One region of the Anoxybacillus sp. B2M1 genome, then DNA from elsewhere that is predicted to be linked to it. Evidence: predicted binding sites of a transcription regulator. Region 1 holds the regulator's gene; each other region holds the start of a gene.
The links. The regulator LexA, encoded in region 1, represses DNA repair genes until DNA is damaged. The targets are predictions, from matches to a motif close to CGAACATATGTTCG.

Region 1 (3,767 bases):
CTTATTGGACAAATCCAGGAGGAATCTGAGGAAATACATCTTAACATTAATGAATAAGATTTTTTAGTTGTAATTTTATATGTTAGGCATCCAAATAATTGGATGCTTTTTATTTTATTCATTGGGGTGATGACTATGAAGTTTGATGATTGTTTACGAAATCAAATGAACTTATCATTCGATTTCTCAAGCGATACAGCTGTAAAACATCGTCATTGCGACATTCAATATACTTTAAGAATGAAGCTATCGACTGGCTAATCAATAGCTTTGTGTACGTCATTGTGAAAATGATTGGCAACGGCTGACGGTGCTTTTCACCATTTCCAAAGACACTCCATGAGATTCAGCTTTGGAGAAGAAGGTGCTTTTCTTAATGCACAGCAAAACATCATAGGAAGAAAATTACACAGATAGTACGATCATAAAAAATAATGAATATTCGGATAAAACACTAAAAAATGAGCGCGGAATATGAGATAATAAAAAAAAGGAGGTTGATTTATATGAAAAAGATACCTCTTAGAGTTTTGTTTATAACAATCGTTTTGTTTTTTGTTAGTGGTGGACTTAGTGGTGCGGTAGTCTACCATATGAGCGATGCAGCGGAAGCAGCGAAAAAAGAGTACCAGCAAGAAATCAATCAATACTTGTCAGAAAAAGACATGAAAATAAAAAATGATCTATCCAATGTAACACAGTCTGAAATCCAGCGATTGCAAGATGAAACTAAAAAATACTTAAATGAAAAGCTCAATCAAGATTATCAACAGTCTTTAAATCAAAAAACAGAAGAAATTAAAAAAGTTACCGATCAGAAGATAGAAGAGATAAAAAACTACATTGATCAATTACTTAAAAATCAATGATGGTAAAATAAGAAATGAAACAAAACAATAGAATAATAATAGGACATTCTACTGAAAAAAAGCGATGATGATTCATAGACTTGATTTCGGTCTGTAGTTTTCATCCTGTCGGCAAAGCACGATATAAATAAAACTTAACGATTGAACCAATAGTATCTGTACCACGGTTAGAAGGCAAGTCCACAGGCTTGCCTTCTCTTTCTTCTCGTCATGTATCCGCGCGATGAAGGTCTGAACAAACTCTATTTTATGGTTCTGTGTTCTTGGGTTCAGGCCTTTGTCGCTCCATCTCAGTCATGTTTTTCGGTTTTCTGGATACAGCTATAAGAGAAATAATAAATCCGATTCCTAAGATAGCAGATAGTGTCCATGCGAAAAATTCAATAGATAACATGGCCTGATGCCCTCCTTTTTTGATGTTATGTAAATGATATGCAGAGATATGGATTCGCATGATTATGGTGATGAGGAATCAAAAAAGAACAAGAAAAAGAAATGCTTTCCTTGAATTTAGATTATTAGCCATATACCCTAAGGGAATAGTCTCATTTAAAGAGAAAAACTAGGAAAGAAGTTCGATGAGGTTTAAAGGAATTACGATTCATCCTGTATATAAGTGCTGAATGGTTTCGGCATTGGGTCCATTTGCGAATGATCGAAATCCAACGAAAAGATGGAATAGACGCCCCATTCAAAAGCAGAATTTGTTTTTCGCCGGTTCGAGACAAGTCCGTGACTTGCCTCGGTCATAGCAGCTGTAGTCTCTACAGTTACAACGTTAGTCACTATCATTTTATCTGTCAAGAACGATACGGATTATGATGTAGAGAAATGATTTGCTGTTCGTTCCTGTCTTTATGCAGCATCCGTCTTAAAATGGGCAAAAATGTACCGCTCAAATGAATTGCACAAAATGATGTCGCTTCCATCCATATAGACAAATAAGAGAACCTAGCGGATTTTAACAATGATCGAATAATGATCGCTACTTAAAACAAGGGTAGATAAGGTGAATTTCACTTTATCTACCCTTGTTTGTTATTGAATCATGCGATATACGCCGATCACTTTCCCGAGAATCGTAACATCGTTGACGATAATAGGCTCCATATGAGGGTTTTCTGGCTGTAGGCGAATGTGGCCTTGTTCTTTAAAAAAGCGCTTGACGGTTGCTTCGTTTTCTTCCGTCATAGCAACGACAATATCTCCGTTATTAGCTGACTGCTGCTGACGAACAATGACAAAATCTCCGTCTAAAATGCCTGCCTCAATCATACTATCGCCCATTATTTCAAGCATAAAAACATGGTCCTCTGCAGAAACGAAGCGTTCTGGGAGCGGAAAATAGTCCTCCACATTTTCGATAGCGGTTATTGGTTGCCCTGCCGTTACCTTTCCGATGACCGGAACATTGATCACATTGCTCGGCCGCATGAATGAGGCAAAATCCGGATCTAATATTTCAATCGCGCGAGGTTTAGTTGGATCACGGCGGATGTATCCTTTGCTTTCAAGCCGAGCTAAATGTCCATGCACCGTTGAGCTAGAGGCAAGTCCAACCGCTTCGCCAATCTCACGAACGGAAGGAGGATACCCTTTAGTTTTTACTTCTTTTTTGATGAAATCGAGAATTTGCTGTTGGCGTTTCGACAGTTTGGTCATGTTTCACACCTCTTACCCATCGTTTTTTTTATTATAACACGAGGAGAACAAAAAAACAAACATAAGTTCGAGAAAATGGTTGACGCAAACGAATGTTCTTAATATAATAGGTAAAAAAGCGAACAAACATTCTAAGAGGTGGGAGAAGATGAAAGTTACTCATTATCTCGTGTTTTCATGCTTGGTGTTTATGCTACTATCGGGTTTCGTGTATGCGAGCCATCCGATTCAAAAGGAGAAATATTTAAAAATTACGGTAGAATCCGGAGATACGCTTTGGGGAATAGCCAATGAATACAGATCTTCACATCAGCTTTCAACGAAAGAATTTATTGAATGGGTAATGAATGTAAACCATTTGCCAAATGAAAAAATTGCTGCGGGTGAAAAGCTAGTGATTCCCGTGTTAAAATCAAAGGCAGAAAAGAAGCTAGTCGTCAGTAAATAATAATGGAGATGATGGAATGAAAGCGATTATTTATTGTCGGGTGAGCACAAACAAAGAGGAACAAGAAACATCACTGCAACGGCAGAAGGAGGAGCTTGAGCAGCTCGCCGAAACATATCGTTTTCAAGTCGTTAAGGTCATTGAAGAGCGGGCAAGCGGTTATGAGATTGAGCGAGACGGGATACTGGAGCTTTTAGAAGCGCTGAAAGAGGATAAAATCGAAGCCGTTCTCATCCAAGATGAAACGAGGCTTGGACGAGGAAATGCAAGAATTGCCTTATTGCATTGTATTCAAAAAGAAGGAGCCAAGCTGTATACGGTGTGCCATCATGGAGAACTACAGCTATCAGAAGCTGATTCCATGGTACTAAGTATCCTCAGCATCGTAGAGGAGTATCAGCGCAAAATACATAACTTAAAAATCAAGCGCGGGATGCAAAAAGCCGTTGAACGTGGATATCGGCCAGAACGAAATTTGAAAAATATAGGTGAACATGCCGGAAGAGATCGCCTTGAGCTACCAATTGAAGAGATTATCCGTCTGCGCAGGAACGGACTGACCTTTGCTGAAATTGCGGCGACTTTGCGCGGATTTGGATATGATGTGTCGAAAGCGACTGTCCATCGCCGCTATCAGGAATATGAGCGGAAAAGTCAGTCAACATAGTTGTCAAGGATCCATTTCTCTAGTAAGATGGGGGCATAATATTTTTCGAAATAGGTGGAATGAAACGATGATCTCAAAACAAAAAATCGCTCGCATTAATGAATTAGCGAAAAAGGCAAAG
Region 2 (3,767 bases), 730 kb from region 1:
GTGGATTATTGGGTAATTCCCTATCTTCGTCAGCGTTTCCGCCGCAACCCTTCATACCCAAGCCAAACCACGAGACATCTATAGCTCTTTCAAGCGAGCAGCCACAATCGTTTAACAGGCTGTTTTGATGGCCGGACGCCCAAACACCGTTGTTGATCGTCCATTCATCGATCTATCAAGCGGTCGGTCGTTCGGTTTTTTATGTTTTATCGTACAAAGACGCTGCAAACTTTTCTGATCGTTGAGACACTCGCTTTTTGATACGGTTCACTCCTCTTGCGGAAGCTATAAAAAGCGCCCACTGCTATTAAGCAGCAAGCGCTTTTTATATTTGCCGTTATGAATTTCTACCTCATGCTTTATAAGCACAAATGAGCCGCAATTTTCGCCGCCAGTACGGCATTGTTTTTCACTAAGGCGATGTTCGCTTCCAAACTTTTTCCTCCGGTTAATGCTTTAACTTTGTCAAGCAAGAAAGGCGTGGCGGCTTTTCCGGTAATTTGTTTTTCTTCCGCTTCCCTCAATGCGGCGGCAATCATTGAATTAATATATGCTTCTTCCAATTCCGCTTCTTTTGGAATCGGGTTCGCAATCACAAGTCCGCCATTTAAACCAAGTTCCCATTTTGTCTGAATAAACGCAGCGATTTCCTCTGGAGCATCAAGGCGATAATCGACCTTGAACGGACTTGTCCGCGAGTAGAAAGCTGGCAACGTTTCCGTGCCATAACCGATGACCGGTACACCATGCGTTTCTAAATATTCCAGCGTCAATCCCAAATCTAAAATCGATTTCGCTCCAGCGCACACAACCGCTACATTCGTTTGCGCCAATTCCTGCAAATCGGCGGAAATATCCATCGTTTGCTCAGCGCCGCGATGGACACCCCCAATGCCGCCTGTCGCAAACACTTGAATTCCCGCCATATGCGCGCAAATCATAGTCGCTGCTACTGTCGTCGCTCCGTGCTTTTTCATCGCAATGACGTATGGCAAATCACGGCGGCTTACTTTTTCAATTTCTTTGCTTGTTCCCAAAAACTCCAATTCTTCATCATTCAAGCCAATTTTAATTTTTCCGTCCAAAATAGCGATCGTTGCTGGCACAGCACCATTTTCCCGAATGAGCTGTTCCACTTCCTTCGCTGTCTGGACATTTTGCGGATATGGCATTCCATGGGAGATAATGGTCGACTCTAAAGCGACAATCGGTCGCTTTTCTTCTATTGCTTTTGCTACTTCTTTTGATAGTACAAGTACATCTTTTCCATTCATTTGTTTGGCCTCCTATGAAAAATAGTGTTGGCATGTTTGGTTCAATACATGTTCATTCAGTCTCGAACAAACCGTTTCCTTCGTCTGCAACGCAATGATGGAGCTGCTCATGCCAAGCCGGCACGCATCAGCAAACGATTTTCCTTGATTCATTCCGTATAAAAATCCGGAAACGAACGCATCGCCCGCTCCTGTTACATCGGCAACGTCGATCGACGGCGCAGCGATCGTCCCACTCTCTCCGCGCTGGGTTTTGTACGTAATCCCTTTGGCGCCACAAGTGATAACGACATGCTCGACGCCAAGAGAAAGAATGTAATCACCTGCCGCTTCTGTTCTTTCTCCTTCCATTCCTGCGAGGGTGAGCGCTTCATCTCGGTTAGCAATCAACCATGTCACACCGCGGAGGTCGCTAGGCAGCTTTTTCACCTTGGGAGCCGACACAGGCGCGACACACAACGGAATCCCTTCCTCGCGGCAGCGCTCAATCACAAATGTTAACACCTCGCTCGGAAAATTCGTATCCAATAGCACAATAGAAGCAGAAGAAATATACGGCCATCTTTTTTGAATAAAATCAGTGGTAATCGTGTCATAAATCGCCATATCAGCTAGGGCAATGACCATTTCTCCTTTTTCATCTAAAACAGCCGTGTAGGTGCCAGTATGAGCATTGGTTTGCTTTGCAATCTGGCTCATATCGACATAGGCACCTGTCGTCGCCAGCAGCCATTCTCCTTCCTGATCATCGCCAACAACGGTTAAAAGAGAAACCGATTCGCCCAGCCTTCCTAAATTTTCAGCAATATTTCGCGCGACTCCGCCGCAGCTTTGCGTAACAGTGACTGGATTGGAGGTACCAAACCGAACGGTTGAGAGCGACTGCGCTTTGCGATCGACATTCGCCCCCCCAATGCATACAATCCGCGATGGTTCTGGAAGCACATAGGCCCTGCCAACGATTTTCCCTTGCTTGGTTAACGAAGAGATGTAGCCTGCCACGGCCGAGCGCGAAAGCTTAAGCTGTTCAGCTAATTCTTGTTGTGTAATAAATGGATTTTTGCGAATGAGCGTTAAAATTCGTTGCTCTTTTTCATTCATCTGAATGCACCTCAGCATTCTCAAACATTTGTTTAAATTATAAACAAATGTTTATCGTCTTGTCAATCAATCACAAACATCTCATTCACACTCGTAAATTAGGAAATCTTTTCTGTACATCTGCACTTCGGATCATGGCTGCAGCCTTTGAACATGCCCTCATTTTCTTTTTCAAAAACAAGCAGTATGCCTAATCATGCTGTTTCAAAAAAAGAAGCGTAAATTCGCTTCGTCTGTCATTAAATGTTTTTGTTGAAATAGCTTTCACAATCATATGATAAGCTGCACATCAAAATATTTTGGACATGCATCAATTCTTGAGCCACTTTTCTGTGGATATTCATTTATCTGTATCCTAACAAAAATCACTAGCCACACCATCATGTATTCATCCTATCTTTCTTCGATTTCATCTCAACTATTGATACGTTTCTTTATAAGAATTTTTGATTCTTTCAACCAAGTCTTCATACTCATGAAAATTAGTAAAAGATTGCAGGGAATAATACAGTTTTTCTGGGACTGCTTCTTGAACATCCTTTAAAAAGGTCTGATGGCAAATAATTAAATCTGCGTGTTTCGGAATATCTTGCAGTGAAGCGTTATTGACTTCAATATCAAGCTGCGCCATTTTGAGCTTTTTCCGCAGCATCGCCGCTCCTACGGCGCTAGATCCCATTCCGGCTTCACAAACAAATACAATACTGTGAATCGATTGATAAAATTCTTTTGCTTCTATATTTTTCTCTGGAACTTTCATAGAGGTTTGTGGGGTAGCTAGTTTTTGTATTTTTGAGAATTTGTCAAGATCCTGCAATGTTTTTATAGTTTCCAACTGCTTTTGATATTCTTGTTCCGGTGCATCACTGGAGGAACTATCGAGCAAAATAAAAGCAAGAAACAACGAAACAAACACTGAGCCAAGAACTCCTAATAAAACAAATAGAATATCATCTGGAGGGCTCATTCCAATAATTGTAACTATACTTCCAGGAGAAGGTAATGAAGACAAACCAGCATCGAATAGCTGAAAAATGATATTTCCAGCTATTCCTCCCCCGATAACCGCAAATATCAACTTCCAATTTCGTAAGACATACGGAAAATAAATTTCATGTATCCCCCCTAGAAAATGAATCAGTATCGATAATTGTACCGCTCTTCGTTTTTCTTTTTTTGTCTTGAGCCAATAGGCCAGTAAAATCCCAAGACCTGGACCAGGATTCGATTCCAGCAAGAAAAAGATCGATTTTCCGATCTCTTTCGCCTGCTGGATTCCTAAAGGACCTAAAATCCCATAGTTGATCACATTATTAAAAAACAACACTTTTCCCGGTTCAATCAAAACGGCTGAAAGCGGAAGCCATCCTGAGCTAATTACCGTTTGCATCA
Region 3 (3,767 bases), 790 kb from region 1:
TTCATATCGGTTAGACGCGAACGGTCAAAGTGAGCAATCAATACTTGGTCGATCGCTGGCGGTACAAGTGAAAATTCCAGGCTCTCAAGCCCTGTTTCCATCAAAGCGGCAAATGAATGAAGAGGCATCGGCTCTTCCCCTAATATTTCGACATACTGGTCAAGCAGTTCCATGACTGCCCCCCACGCTTGCTCATGGTGCCGGGCTGCCAGCAGCTGCCCTTTTGCCTCAGCTTCATCACGCAGCTTCTCCAGCTTTTTAGGAATCTGCAATTGTTCAAAATATAAATAAAGGGCTTCGCACATATCTCGCCCGTTTTTCGCTTTTTGTAACCGTTTTTGCAACATCAAGAGCGGGGAAGCGACCATTTCTCTCCACACATTTAGCTTTTCTTCGTAGTTTCTTTCTTCGTCTGTTTGCGGCGCCGCGATCTCCTCAAGTCCCTGATAGCGCCGATACACCCAGTGCTGCCTCCATTTCGCTCCATAAATTCCGTGTTCAAGCACGTAATTTTCCAGCTGATCCATTGCTTCTCGCATCGTTTGCACATGGCTCTCTAGCGGAAAAAAGAAATCGGTCTTTACCGCCCGCAACACGGCTTCATACCGCCAGTTTGTCTGAATCACATCCAAGCTTGCACGAATCAGTTCGATAAATGGATGATTTCCCATCGGCTCCTTTTCATCAATAAAGTAAGGAATCTCATAATCAACAAAAACAGTTTGAAATAGATTGCGATAGTCATCAGAATTTCGTACCAATAGAGCGACATCCCGATATCGATACCCTTCCTCGCGCACAAGCCGAATAATTTCTCTAGCAATTCCTTCAATCTCTGCCCGGCGATGTGATGCTTGGCATAATTGAATTTCACCGGCCTCCCCAGCAAAGGGCAAAGAAGGGCGCGTATCATAATGCGCTTCTAAATGGCGAAGCGATAACGACTGATGCCTTACATTCTCTTGACAAAACTTGATCGGTTCAATGAGAACGTTGTTTAAAAGGGCTATATTTCGCAACTCATAGTATGTTTTACCTGTCATGCGAAACAAATGTAGCTCATTCGGCAGCTGTTCATTATAAGGCTCATCCACCGTTAAAGCGACCGTCACGCGCTTAGCGAAACATAACAATTGCTCAAGCACCATATATTCTTGCGGTGTAAAATGGTGAAACCCGTCCACGTAAATTTCCGCGTCTTGTATGTAGCGGGAATGCGGAATTTTTTCAGCCAAAAAGCGCAAGTAATCTTCCGAATCCACATACCGATTCATTAAATCCCGTTCGAATTGGCGATAGATAAGCTGTAAATCCTTTAGCTTGTCCGCTAATACTTTTTCGGCCGAGGTGGCATTTTGGCGCAGCTGCGTTTCTGTTTCCAGCAGTTGCTCCGGTGTAATACAATAACGCTTGCACTCAATAAGCATTTCTTCTAGCTGCTCAATAAAGCCATGCTTATCAGCCGCGCGGGCAAATAAAATCAGCTCATCCTTATGCTTATCAATAATTTTCCTTAGCAGCATGCGCACTCCCGTTTGATTTAAATAATAGCGGCTCATTCCCCCAGTTTCTTGCAGCACGCGAAAGGCCAATCGCGTAAAGCTTAGCACCTGTGCGCGAATCATCCCGTCCAGTCCCGGTGTGCGAATCAACGCATATTCTGATTGAAACGTCATTTGCTCTGGCACAAGATAAAGGATGGGAGAGCCCATCGGCTGCTCCTTCAGCTTCTCACGAATTTCGTTTAAACATGCTGTCGTTTTGCCGGTCCCTGATCTTCCAATCATAAAGCGAAGCGACATGCGATCACCACCTTTATTTTCCATTGCCCTTCTTATTTTAGCACATATGTTCGTTTGTTTAAAAGAGGGAGATCGTGGGAAATCGTCATCTGTCAAAGTAAAAAAGGTATTCATTGAACGCTTGTTTCGATGAATACCTTTAAAACTGAATGCTAATCTCACGAAAAGGCCAGCAGCGCGCATTAACTTTTCCAACAATTCGGTTCATTTTCACATAGCCAAAATGGCGGCTGTCCCAGCTGACTAAACGATTATCGCCTAAGACAAACACATAGCCAGGGGGAACCGTCTTTCTCCCGGTCACTTCTTGAAGCGTAAAATCCCCGGTGAGTTTTCCATTAACCAATTTACGTTTATATCGCTGCAAATACGGTTCTTCTATCGGCTTCCCATTAATGTATAACACATCATTTTTATACATGATGCGATCGCCAGGAAGACCGATAACACGCTTGACATAATCCTTTTGCGTATTGGCATGGAACACGATAATATCAAAACGCTGGATGCTGCCAAATTTCTTCACGATTAAGAAATTGCCGTCCTGCAGCGTGGGCATCATCGATTCTCCTTCAACTACATAGTTAGTAAACAATAAAAACCGCGCCAAAAAAACCAGTGTCAGACTAACCGTCCATATAACCGATCTTCTCCGATAAATTGGCCGTTTGCTCATCACACCGCCCACCCAGCTTAAGAGTCTTTTTTATCTGTTTTTTCCGTCAATGAAAACCTCGCTTCTACTTTCTTCCCTGCATACCATAAAAGGAAAATCGCGATAATGACCGCTACTGTGCGAAGCGGCTGTTTGGCCAAAGCTGCCAAATCATAGCCAATAAAGCTAATCATAAAAATCATCACCATTTTGCCGAGAAGTACGGCTAAAATAAACTGCTGGCGGCTAACGCGGGCTAGTCCAGCCACGACATTGATAATCGCCGATGGTGTAAACGGAAAACAAAACAGTAAAAACAATGGGCCAAATCCGTGGCGCTCCACCCAATCCACCAGTTTTTTCACCTTTTGATGACGACTCAAAAAATGAAAAAACCGTTTCTGGCCTATTTTTCGAGCAAGTAAAAAAACACAAATGGATCCGAGGCAAGCGCCAATCCACGAAATCATAATTCCTTGCCAAAGCCCAAAAGCAGCCGCGTTCGCCATCACAAATACAAACATCGGAAGAATCGGAAAAAACGACTCTAACAGCGTAACGATAACCCCGGGCAGCATCCCAAACGAGCGGTAATGTTCCAGTAATTCTAATACATGCTTTAATGTAAACCAGTGCTTTAATGCTTCGATGTCCATGAATACTCCCCATTTACATTGTTGCTAACAACCTTATTTTACACGGTTACGCGGGGAATATAAATAGAGAGAATTTTAACAACTTCTAAACGAATCATCACTTCTAGAAGTGAGTGTTTCTTGAGTCTCACGACGAAGCCTTTTTCGTCTCCCTCATCGTAACTTCCCGCTGCGTGATGATACATATTCAACCAATCGAAAATTTTGATACGGTATTACGCAAAGACTGAAGCGCTTGGTTTTCGTCTAGATTCTCTCTGCTACCCCAGCTATCCATTAGGCAAAGAACCTTTGTCTCTATAGTAGTACAATAGTTCATGGAATACAATCCATTTCACCTATCCCCACTGCCATTCATCCTGACCGCTGGAATTTTGCCCTTCACGTAATGGAAACTGGGGATTTCTCGAGGTTAAAAATTCATGACAACCAGTCTTTTGTTTGATCCATTCTAAACAAATACTGCATTTTTCGTTCACGCGCTTCCATTCTTTCAGATAGCTTCGTGCGCAGCTGGGCTGTGCGATAAAGTTGATTGACAAACGAATAGTAGGAAATATCAAGGCAAACACTTTTATCGTTTTTAAAATATACGGTTGTTGTGTCGCCGCGAGAGGGTTCGTATTCGAGTACGTGCATATGCGAAATCCATAC
Region 4 (3,767 bases), 1.9 Mb from region 1:
TCAAGTAATCGGTTAAATCTTCCGCCATTTTTTTCGTGAGCGTCGTCACTAGTGTTCGCTCATTCCGCTTCACGCGTTCATGAATTTCATCGATCAAGTCATCTATTTGCCCTTGAATGGGACGAACATCAATCGTCGGATCCAAAAGCCCGGTCGGCCGAATAATTTGCTCGACCATTTCCGGACTATGCTCCAATTCGTATGGTCCCGGCGTTGCCGACACATAAATAATTTGGTTCACTTTTTTCTCAAACTCTTCAAACGTCAGCGGACGGTTGTCAAGCGCTGACGGCAGGCGGAAGCCGTGATCGACCAGCACCTGTTTGCGTGCTTTGTCGCCATTATACATCCCGCGAATCTGCGGCAGTGTGACGTGCGATTCATCAATCACAATTAAAAAATCGTCTGGAAAATAATCGAGCAGCGTATAAGGAGTCGATCCTGGCGGGCGCAATGTTAAATGGCGTGAGTAGTTTTCAATTCCTGAACAAAAGCCCATTTCCCTCATCATTTCAAGATCATAGCGCGTGCGCTGCTCAAGCCGCTGCGCTTCCAACAGCTTGCCCTGCTCCCGCAACTCCTTCAAGCGTTCTTCCAGCTCTTGCTCGATATTTTGAATCGCCAGCTGCATTTTTTCATCGCGCGTGACGAAGTGGGAAGCTGGGAAAATCGCAACATGCTCCCGCTCTCCGATAATTTCTCCAGTCAGCGCATCTACCTCGCGAATCCGTTCAATCTCATCGCCAAAAAACTCGACACGAATGCAATGCTCGTCGCGCGAAGCCGGAAAAATTTCGACGACATCACCGCGAACGCGAAACGTTCCCCGCTGAAAATCAATGTCATTGCGCGTATACTGCACATCGACTAAACGGCGCAGCAATTCGTTTCTTTCGATTTCCATCCCTGTCCGCAAAGATACGACAAGCTCTCGATATTCTTCCGGAGAACCCAAGCCGTAAATGCATGATACACTGGCCACAATAATGACATCGCGCCGCTCAAATAAAGCAGATGTGGCCGAATGCCGCAGCTTATCAATTTCATCGTTGATGCTTGCGTCCTTTTCAATATACGTATCCGTCTGCGGCACATACGCTTCCGGCTGATAGTAGTCATAGTAGCTCACAAAATACTCAACTGCATTATTTGGAAAAAACTCCTTCAATTCACTATATAGCTGGCCCGCCAATGTTTTATTATGAGCAATGACCAGCGTCGGTTTATTCACCTTCTGGATGACGTTAGAAATGGTAAAGGTCTTTCCTGTTCCTGTCGCTCCTAATAGCGTTTGATGCTTCGTACCGTTCAAAATTCCTTCCACCAGCTTAGCAATTGCCTTTGGCTGGTCGCCTTGCGGCTGATAGGCTGATACTAATTGAAAATGGTCTTTCACCTGCGCAAAGCCCCCTTCGTATTCATCCTAATTGTATTGTACCACATGAATGCTTAAGATGCACAAAAAATACGAACTTATATTCGTTTTCAAAACTTTCGTAAGCCTTACAGAGCGAACAGTTATTTCCATCTCTTTGGCTGCAATAATAAAAGCCACCGCAAAAGAACGGTTCAATCGATCTTTTGCGGTGGCTTTCTTCTTATTTTTTAAATTTTTTTACCATTTTCTCTGCATATAAAAAGCCTGCCGTTGTCGACGCAATATCCGCTAACACTTCATGAAGCTCGTTTGTATATCCTTTGACATAAGAAGCTACTAACAGCGCCACTGTCAGCAGCGTCCCCACATAATGATTATAAGTGACGCGAGTAAAAAGCAGCACTAGCAAAAACGGCACGATTAATGCAACGAGAAACCACATAAGCAAAACCCCTTATCTATACAGCTTCCGATGTCCATTTTTCCCGCGTTTGCACAAACAACAATCCAAGCTCGTGATGCTCATTTTCATATAACGCTCCTTGGACAAAACGGACTTCCGCATTTTGATCCAACACCTCTAGCTTACAAAAAGCGCGGTTATGCTGCAATGCCTCATAAAATTCTTTCTCCGTTTTAACGGGTATGCCGTTCACTTTCGCAATCACTTCGCCGATTTTCAACCCGATTTTTTCAGCCTTCGATTCTGGTAAAATCCCCAAAATAACCAACCCCTGCTCCTGCTGTGAAAAATACGGGGGACGGGAACGGTCTTGCCGATGCTGCCAAAAAGCCAGACATTCTCTAGCAATCAACGCCGCAGCTGCAACCGCGATTCCTAAGGAAGGAAACCAAGAAGACGCCAAAGCTCCCGCGCTGACAGCGGCCGCTAACCAGAGCACGCGACGGCCGGCCATTTGAATAGAGACGCGTGGATGCATGCCTTGCATATGCTGCGAGAAACCGAGCAAAAATGGCACCAGAGCGAATGAATAGGAATGATCCATGCCCGAAAACAATGGCCACCATGAAAAAGGCGAAGCGAGCGGGCCATTGGGAATGGGCAGAAGCACAGGCACAAACCAAATCCTATCTACCCAATGTTCTCCAATCATAAGCCCCCTCTTGCTTTTAGCAAGCTGCGGAGAAGTAGCCACTGCTCCGTTTCGCAAAATGAGAACCCCCTCGGCAAATAACAGCAATGCAAGCAGCCATATAAAAACGGATATAGGCGCCTCGTGAAGGCTTTCCACATATTTTGAAACCAACGGCCAAGCGCCTCCGTATTTCATAAAACCAGCTGCAAGCAAAACCAATCCCCCAACCGTATAAGCAGGAGATAGTAACCGCATCTGTCCTGTCAAGCTCAGCAAAACCGTCACATAAAAAAGCAGCAGCAACACATCGTGGGGTACCGCCATTCCAGACACTACCGTCACGATGGAAAGAAACAAGCCAACGGCCCAACCGCTGCGCCAAAAAAAGACACTTTCCTGAAACCAGCCATATACGCGAATATGAAAATGCTTGCGCTCTTTATTCATTCGACGCCAGCCGACGAAAGCCGCAAGCAGCACGCCATAATACAAAAGGGGCTCGGTCAACAACCGCCCGACTCCTTTCAAAAGCTCCATCCCCCACATGCCAAGCATGGGCTTCACCTCCGATCATCATGAACGTATCTACTGATCTACTTTTCATTCTAGCAAATCGCTTCTACAAATCATACGATTGGTTGCATATTTTTTTATATGTTATTCGACAAATGGCGAATTTTTTCCTATTCCCACTTTCTTTGCCGAATGAGCACTAGTTTTGTCATCGTAAAAGGAATTTGGACATTCGATGGAAAAAATGATATAGACAAGGAAAGAAAAGAGGAGGAAAAACCATGGAACTAAAAACGAGCAGTGTTGCCAAGCGTCTTGGAGTATCGCCTAAAACGATTCAGCGCTGGGTTAAAAAATACGAGATTCCATGCAAAAAAAACGAAGCAGGACATTACATATTCGATTCTGAAACACTTGCATTGCTTGAACAGATCAAATTTGAGCAAGGAGCGGCTCTTGAAGAGTGCGAAACAGAAGAAGAAAATGAAAAAACCATTCTGTGCCCAGAAGACTTTTTCTCCACTCATCTTCAACCATATCTAAACGAATTCACCTCACGTTTTCAACGCATTGAACGCCAGCTTGAGCAAAAAGCAGATGAAGTTGTATCCGTTCAACTGTTGCAGCACCGCCGCGAAATTGAAGAGCTGCATTCTTACATCCGCCAGCTTGAACAACGCATCTCCCTGCTGGAAGAAGCCAATGAGAAGCGCGAAGCGGACGATTCTTTGTCTAAAAAGCAAAAACGCCGCGGCGTAGGCCGAATTATCGGCTTATTT

Region 2: a site for LexA is predicted at 2,397-2,410, ahead of GFC28_RS01890 (carbohydrate kinase). Genes of this name have one in related genera too.
Region 3: a site for LexA is predicted at 1,842-1,855, ahead of addB (helicase-exonuclease AddAB subunit AddB). Genes of this name have one in related genera too.
Region 4: a site for LexA is predicted at 1,469-1,482, ahead of uvrB (excinuclease ABC subunit UvrB). Genes of this name have one in related genera too.

Annotation. Positions count from the first base shown of each region.
Region 1 covers NZ_CP015435.1:1,102,354-1,106,120, reverse strand. Annotated here, with positions in the region: gene GFC28_RS05300 (DUF6944 family repetitive protein) at 1-57, shown strand, start outside; gene GFC28_RS05295 (NAD(P)/FAD-dependent oxidoreductase) at 507-869, shown strand; gene lexA (transcriptional repressor LexA) at 1,908-2,531, opposite strand; gene yneA (cell division suppressor protein YneA) at 2,680-2,979, shown strand; gene GFC28_RS05280 (YneB family resolvase-like protein) at 2,996-3,646, shown strand; gene GFC28_RS05275 (DUF896 domain-containing protein) at 3,714-3,767, shown strand, end outside.
Region 2 covers NZ_CP015435.1:371,700-375,466, reverse strand. Annotated here, with positions in the region: gene GFC28_RS01900 (DoxX family protein) at 1-84, shown strand, start outside; gene GFC28_RS01895 (pseudouridine-5'-phosphate glycosidase) at 360-1,274, opposite strand; gene GFC28_RS01890 (carbohydrate kinase) at 1,287-2,375, opposite strand; gene GFC28_RS01885 (PTS transporter subunit EIIC) at 2,794-3,767, opposite strand, start outside.
Region 3 covers NZ_CP015435.1:1,896,587-1,900,353, forward strand. Annotated here, with positions in the region: gene addB (helicase-exonuclease AddAB subunit AddB) at 1-1,802, opposite strand, end outside; gene lepB (signal peptidase I) at 1,942-2,478, opposite strand; gene GFC28_RS09120 (TVP38/TMEM64 family protein) at 2,496-3,113, opposite strand; gene GFC28_RS09125 (competence protein ComK) at 3,534-3,767, opposite strand, start outside.
Region 4 covers NZ_CP015435.1:3,049,807-3,053,573, reverse strand. Annotated here, with positions in the region: gene uvrB (excinuclease ABC subunit UvrB) at 1-1,396, opposite strand, end outside; gene GFC28_RS14830 (CsbA family protein) at 1,599-1,820, opposite strand; gene GFC28_RS14825 (PDZ domain-containing protein) at 1,837-3,030, opposite strand; gene GFC28_RS14820 (MerR family transcriptional regulator) at 3,270-3,767, shown strand, end outside.